Regions from separate parts of the Kineococcus terrestris genome, predicted to be linked through region 2. Evidence: riboswitches for the same ligand, from Rfam matches in the RefSeq annotation. Region 2 holds a riboswitch; the other holds the start of a gene.
What was found. Region 2 has a riboswitch for S-adenosylmethionine ahead of AB8M62_RS09085 (MFS transporter). Riboswitches for the same ligand answer to the same signal wherever they lie in the genome.
Positions count from the first base shown of each region.

Region 1: it holds a riboswitch for S-adenosylmethionine, as region 2 does, so the genes downstream of both, AB8M62_RS12755 (riboflavin kinase) here and AB8M62_RS09085 (MFS transporter) in region 2, are expected to answer to the same signal.

Region 1 covers NZ_JBEUEI010000019.1:24,065-27,464, forward strand. The annotation lists gene AB8M62_RS12745 (VIT1/CCC1 transporter family protein) at 1-173, shown strand, start outside; gene AB8M62_RS12750 (YitT family protein) at 302-943, shown strand; gene AB8M62_RS12755 (riboflavin kinase) at 970-1,434, opposite strand; SAM riboswitch class IV at 1,464-1,575, opposite strand; gene AB8M62_RS12760 (alpha-amylase family glycosyl hydrolase) at 1,631-3,400, shown strand, end outside.
Region 2 covers NZ_JBEUEI010000012.1:20,061-23,460, reverse strand. The annotation lists gene AB8M62_RS09090 (SpoIIE family protein phosphatase) at 1-1,789, opposite strand, end outside; SAM riboswitch class I at 1,911-1,999, shown strand; gene AB8M62_RS09085 (MFS transporter) at 2,009-3,337, shown strand; gene AB8M62_RS09080 (LLM class flavin-dependent oxidoreductase) at 3,334-3,400, shown strand, end outside.

The DNA.
Region 1 (3,400 bases), on a different contig from region 2:
GGGCGTCGGCCTGCTTCGCCGCGGTCCTGCTCGCGCTCGCCGCCACCGGTGTCGTCAGCGCCCGCCTCGGTGGCGCCGACCCGCGCCGGGCCGTGCTGCGCGTCACCGGCGGGGGAGCCGTCGCCATGCTCGTCACCTACGGGATCGGCTCGCTGCTCGGCACGGCTCTCTGAGGCCGCCGGCCCCGACCGGCACCGCTCTACTGCGCAATCTGCCGCTGCACGGGTCCGCCGGTGAACGATCTGCCCGTCCGGAGCAGTCCCGCTTGCGCACCGGCGTCCGGCGTCGCGACGCTGCGCGGGTGACGACGACCGGACCGGCCGCGACCCGGCCACCCGCCGCGGCAGCGCCGCTGCCCCACTCGCGCGCCGAGGACGTGGCCGGCCTGCTCGTCGGGACGTTCCTGGCCTCCCTGGGCCTGCACCTGCTGCACGCGGCCTCGGCCGTCACCGGCGGCACCGCGGGGCTCGCCCTGCTCCTCGGCTACGCGGCCGGGCTGCCCTTCGGGGTCCTGTTCCCGCTGGTGAACCTGCCGTTCGTCGTGCTGGCCGTGCGGGTCAAGGGCTGGGCGTTCACGCTGCGCTCGGCGCTCGCGGTGGCGGCGGTGTCCCTGCTCAGCCCCCTGCAGGCGGCCTGCCTGCCGGACCTGCGGATCGACCCCGTCTACGCGGTGCTCGCCGGCAACCTCGTGGCCGGCACCGGCCTGCTCGTGCTGTTCCGCCACCGCGCCAGCCTCGGCGGGTTCGGCGTCCTGGCGCTGGTGCTGCAGGAACGGCTCGGCTGGCGGGCCGGCTACGTGCAGATGGTGCTCGACGTCGCCGTGGTCACCGCGTCCGTCGCGGTCGTCGGCCCGGCGGTGGCCGCGCTGTCGGCCGCGGGCGCGGTCGTGCTCAACCTCGTGCTGGCGATGAACCACCGCCCCGGCCGCTACACCGGGAGCTGACCCGGCCGGTGCCCGCGGGAGCGCCCTCAGCCGGGCAGGCCCGCCCGCAGCGCCCACGCGCGGGTCGCGGCCACGTCCAGGCGCAGCTGCTCCACGAGCTCGCTGGAGCCGGCGTAGCGGCGCTGAGGGCGCAGCCGCTCGTGCAGGCGCACCAGCACGGTGCGCTCGTACAGGTCGCCGTCGAAGTCGAGCAGGTGCGCCTCCAGCAGCCGCTGCCCGTCCTTGCCGTAGTACGTGGGGCGGTGGCCCACCGACACGGCGGCCACGTGCACCGGCCCGCCGGCGGCCGGGTCCACCTGCACCGTGCCGGCCCACACGCCGTCGCGCAGCCCGTGCTCGGGCACCGCGACGTTCGCCGTCGGGAAGCCCAGCAGCCGCCCGCGCTCGTCGCCGTGCTCGACCACGCCCTCCACGTGCAGCAGGGCCGGCGCGTCGCGCAGGCGGTGCTGCGCGGGCACGCGGGTGGTCAGGGCGCTGGGGCGTTCGGGCACGAGGACCTGCTTCCGGGCCGGGCTCCGCGGAGCCGCGCTTGCCGGGCGCCCACCGCCCGGCCGGGTCGTCACCTGGAGCACCCCACCGCGGTGGAGGGTTGCCGGGCAGCCAGCCAGGGCTTCACGCTGCCGCTCTTGACCTGCGGTCACGGTAGGAAGGGGTCCTGGACGTGTCAACAGCAGCGCGGGGGGACCGATGACCGGGACGACGACGACCGGCGGCGCGGGTGGTGGTGCGGGCGGCGCGGCGTGGCAGGTGCCCGCCGGGCTGGTGGAAGGGCTGCTGGGCGCCCTGCCGCCCGCGCGCCGCGAGGTGTTCGCGCTGCGGGTGGAGCGCTGGTGGGAGGACCTGCGCAGCGGCCTGGCCGGCCTGCACGCCCCCGACGTCGCCGACGACCTGGCGGCCCGGCTGCTGCGCCTGGCCGCCGGGGCGTGCGCCCGCCGGCCCGACGACCTGCACCGCCTGGACCAGGCCCGCACCCTGCGCCCCGACTGGTTCCAGTCCCCGCGCGCCGTCGGCTACGCCGCCTACACCGAGCGGTTCGCGGGCACCCTGGCCGGCGTCGCCGGCCGGCTGGACCACCTCGGCGAGCTCGGCGTCACCTACCTGCACCTCATGCCGCTGCTGCGCCCGCGCGAGGGCGACAGCGACGGCGGCTACGCCGTGGCCGACTACCGCGCCGTGCGCGAGGACCTCGGCGACGTGGAGGACCTGCGCGCGCTGGCGAGCGCCCTGCGCGCGCGCGGCACCAGCCTCGTGCTGGACCTCGTGCTCAACCACGTCGCCCGCGAGCACGCGTGGGCCCGCGCGGCCCGCGCCGGCGACGAGCGCTACCGCCGCTACTTCCACGTGTTCGCCGACCGGGAGCTGCCCGACGCCTACGAGCGCACCCTGCCGGAGGTGTTCCCCGACTTCGCCCCCGGGAACTTCACCTTCGACGAGGAGCTCGGCGGCTGGGTGTGGACGACGTTCAACTCCTTCCAGTGGGACCTGGACTGGTCGAACCCCGAGGTCCTCGCCGAGTTCGCGGAGGTCGTGCTGTTCCTGGCCGAGCTCGGGGTGGAGGTGCTGCGCCTGGACGCGGTGGCGTTCCTGTGGAAGCGGATGGGCACGAACTGCCAGAACCAGCCCGAGGTGCACTCGGTGGTGCAGGTGCTGCGCGCGCTGACCCGGATCGCCTGCCCCGCGGTGCTGCTGAAGGCGGAGGCGATCGTCGCGCCCGACGACCTGGTGCACTACCTCGGCCGGGGCCGCCACCACGGCCGCGTCAGCGACCTGGCGTACCACAACACCCTCATGGTGCAGGTGTGGTCGTCGCTGGCGGCGCAGGACGTGCGGCTGGCCGCGCAGGCGCTGCGGGCGCTGCCCACCGTGCCGACGACGACCGCGTGGATCACCTACGCGCGCTGCCACGACGACATCGGCTGGGCCGTCTCCGACGCCGACGCCGCGGCCGTCGGCCTCGACGGGCACGCCCACCGCTCGTTCCTGTCCGACTGGTACTCCGGCGCCTTCGAGGGCTCCACCGCGCGGGGCCTGGTGTTCCAGGAGAACCCGGCGACGGGGGACCGGCGCATCAGCGGCACGTGCGCGGACCTCGTCGGGCTGACCGCGGCGCGCGAGGCGCTGGCCGCCGGGACGGGGGACCCGCGGGCGCGCGCCGGGCTGGAGGCCGAGGTGGACGCCGCGCTGGCCCGGCACCTGCTGGCCCACGCCGTCGTCTTCGCCTGGGGCGGCATCCCCGTCGTCTGGTCCGGGGACGAGGTCGCCGCGCCCGGCGACCCGGACTGGGCCGCCGACCCGGCGCACGCCGCCGACAACCGGTGGGCGCACCGGCCGCGGCTGGACGAGCGGGACCTGGCCGCCGCCCGGGACCCCGCGTCGGTGCCGGGGCGGGCGCTGGCCGGGCTGCGGCACCTGGCGCGCACGCGCGCTGGCCTGCCGCACCTGCACGCCAGCGTCGCG
Region 2 (3,400 bases):
CGTCGTCCTCCAGCCGCGCCCGCACCTCCACCCGCCCCGCCGGGGCGCCGCGGTAGGCGTGCTCCACGGCGTTGGTGACGGCCTCCCCGGCGGCCAGCGCGAGCAGCCGCCGGTCCCGCGAGCCGGCCCCGGCCGCCGCCAGCCAGGCCGCCACCTCCCGCCGCAGCCGGCGCACGGACGACGGCACCGCCGGCCCGCCGCACCGCAGCGGGGCCACGGGCGGGCGGGGGCGCACCGCGAGCACCGTCGCGTCGTCCTGGACCGCGCCGTCGAGCAGGGCGGTGACCACGTCGTCGACGACGGCACCGGCCGCGCGCCCGGGCGGGGCGGCCGCGCGCGCGGCGGCGGCCGCCAGGGCCTCCAGGCGCTGCGGCAGGGGCGTGCCGCGCCGCTCGACGAGCCCGTCGGTGTGCAGCAGGAGCAGCTCGCCGGGCGCCAGCCGGTCCACGGCCGTGGGCGGCAGCGCGCCGGGGGCCGTCAGCGAGGACGTCAGCGGCCCGGCGCCGCCCGCGGGCAGCCGCCGGACCCCGCCCGGGCCGGCCACCAGCGGCGGCGGGTGGCCCAGCACGGCGTGCTCCACCTCGCCCGTGGCCGGGTCGAGGACCGCCGCGCACACCGTGGCCGCCGACGCGCCCGGCACCCGGGCGGCGGTGCGCGCGAGCGCGGCCAGCGCGACCGGCAGCGCGTCGCCGTCGGCCAGCCGCTGCTCCAGCACGGCGCGCAGCTGCCCCATGACGGCCGAGGCGGTCACCCCGTGCCCGACGACGTCGCCCACGACGAGCGCCAGCCGCCCGTCCGGCCGCACGAGGGCGCTGAACCAGTCCCCGCCCGCGCGGGCCCCGTCCCCGCCGGCGACGAGGTAGCGGGCGGCCGTCTCCGCGCGCGGCAGCACCGGCAGGCTCCCGGGCAGCAGCGCCCGCTGCAGCTGCCGGGCCACCTCGCGGGCGCGCGCGCAACGCTCGCGGACGGCGCGCTCCTCGCGCTCGCGCACCAGGCACAGGTAGGCGCGCGGCACGACGTCGGCGAGCAGGTCCAGCTCGTCCTCGCGCCAGCGCCGCCCGGCCGCGGCCCGCACCCGCAGCAGGAACACCCACCGCCCGCCCGTGACGAACGGCACGAGGACGTCGCCGCCCTCGACGAGCACCCGCCCCGCGCGCAGCCGCGCGGCGGGGCCGGGCCCGGGCGGGTCGTCGCCGGTCGCGCCGCCGGGCTCGTCGGCCACCACCTCCAGCACCGGCCCGGCCGCGCCGCCGCCGGGCTCCACCGCCCACGCGGTGACGCGGTCGGCGCCGGTGTGCGCGGCGACGCGGCGCGCGATGCCGCGCAGGGCCGCCAGCCCGAACTCCTCGCGCGCGAAGTCCTCCCCGACGGCCGCGAGGACGGCCGCGGCCTCCTCGCGGCGGCGGTGGTCGGTCACGTCGGGGTTGGCGCCCGTCAGGCCGAGGAAGTCGCCGTCGGCGGAGAAGCGGGGGGCCGCCTGCGTCTCGACCCAGCGCCACTGCCCGTCGGCGCGGCGCACCCGCACCTGCGCGCGGAACCCGCGCCGCTGCGCCGTGGCCTCGTCGAACTCCCGCAGGTAGGCGTCCGCGTCGTCGGGGTGGCAGATCGAGCGCCACGACGTCCCGGCCATCCGCTCCGGCGTGGTGCCGAAGAACTCCAGGCAGGCGCGGTTGACGAACGTGCAGCGCCCGGCCGCGTCGGTCGTCCAGATCGTCAGGTCGACGCTGTCGGCGGTGGCGCGGAACAGGGCGAGGGCCTCCTCGGCGCCGAGATCGCCCCCGCTGTGCACGGCGCGAGCCTCCCGCCGCGCCCGCGCCGCCGCAACAGCCCCGCCGCGACAGCCCGCCGTGACGCGCCGTGACGAGCGCCGCGCGTTGCGCGCTCCCGCGGCGATGGCCTAGCGTTCCCGGCGGCCATCCAGAGCGACCGAGAGACCTGGCTCGTCGACGTCGCAGCAACCACCCGCGAGGGACGGTGCTACCGCCAGGACCGATGGGAGACACCTGCTGTGAGCACCGCCCCCGCGCCCTCGCGCGCCCTGCCCGCCCCCGACGTCGCGCGCCGCCGCGCGGCCCTCGGCTCCTTCGTCGGCACCACGATCGAGTGGTACGACTACTACCTCTACGGCACGGCGGCCGCCCTCGTCCTGGGCCCGCTGTTCTTCCCGCAGTCCAGCACCGCGGCCGGCACGGTCGCGGCCTTCGCCACCTACGCGGTGGGCTTCGTGGCCCGCCCGCTGGGCGGCGCGGTCGCCGGCCACCTGGGCGACCGGGTGGGCCGCAAGGTCGTCCTCGTGGCGGCGCTGCTGCTCATGGGCGTGTCCACCACGCTCATCGGCCTGCTGCCCACCTACGCGCAGATCGGCGTGTGGGCGCCGGTGCTGCTGACCACGGCCCGGCTGCTGCAGGGCTTCTCCGCGGGCGGGGAGTGGGGCGGCGCGGTCCTGCTGTCCGTGGAGCACGCCCCGCCGGGCCGGCGCGGCCTGTACGGCGCCGTGCCGCAGATGGGCTCGGCGGCCGGCATGGTGCTGGCCAGCGGCGGCTTCTGGCTGACGCGCACGCTGCTGGACGACGAGCAGTTCTTCTCCTGGGGCTGGCGGGTGCCGTTCCTGGTCAGCGCCGTCCTCGTCGTCGTCGGCCTGCTCATCCGGCTGAAGGTCACCGAGTCGCCCGCGTTCCGCGCGGTGCGCGAGGCCGGGGAGGTCGCCCGCCAGCCGGTCGTGGAGGTGCTGCGCCGCAACCCGCGCGGCGTCCTGCTGACGACGGGCATGCGGCTGGGCCAGAACGGCGGCTACGTCCTCTACACGGTGTTCGCGCTGAACTACCTGACCAACCAGGTGCGCGAGGACGGCGCGGACGTCGGCCTGCTCGCGGTCCTCGTCGCCTCCGTCGTCAGCCTGGCCGCGACCCCGCTGTGGGGCCGGCTGTCGGACCGGGTGGGCCGCAAGCCGGTGTACCTGTTCGGCGCCGTGCTGACCGCGGTGTTCACCGTCCCGGCGTTCTGGCTGTTCGACACCGGGGCGGGCCTGCTCATCGGCGCGGCCGTCGTCGTGGCCGTCAACCTCGGCCACGACAGCATGTACGGCTCGCAGGGCGCGTTCTTCGCCGAGCAGTTCGACGAGCGCACCCGCTACAGCGGCGCCTCGCTGGGCTACTCGATCGGCGCGGTCCTCGGCGGCGGGCTGACCCCGCTGATCGCCGCCGCGCTGCTGGCCGCCGGCGGCGGGTCGCCGTGGCTGGTCGCCGGGTACCTGAGCCTGCTGGCGGTGCTGACGGCCGTCTCGGCGGCCGCCGCCCGCGAGACCGCGTTCGCGCCGCTGGCCGGGAGCGAGCGGTGAGCAGCACCCCCGCCGGGCGCGGCCCGCTGCGCCTGAACGCCTTCGCGATGGCCTGCGTCGGCC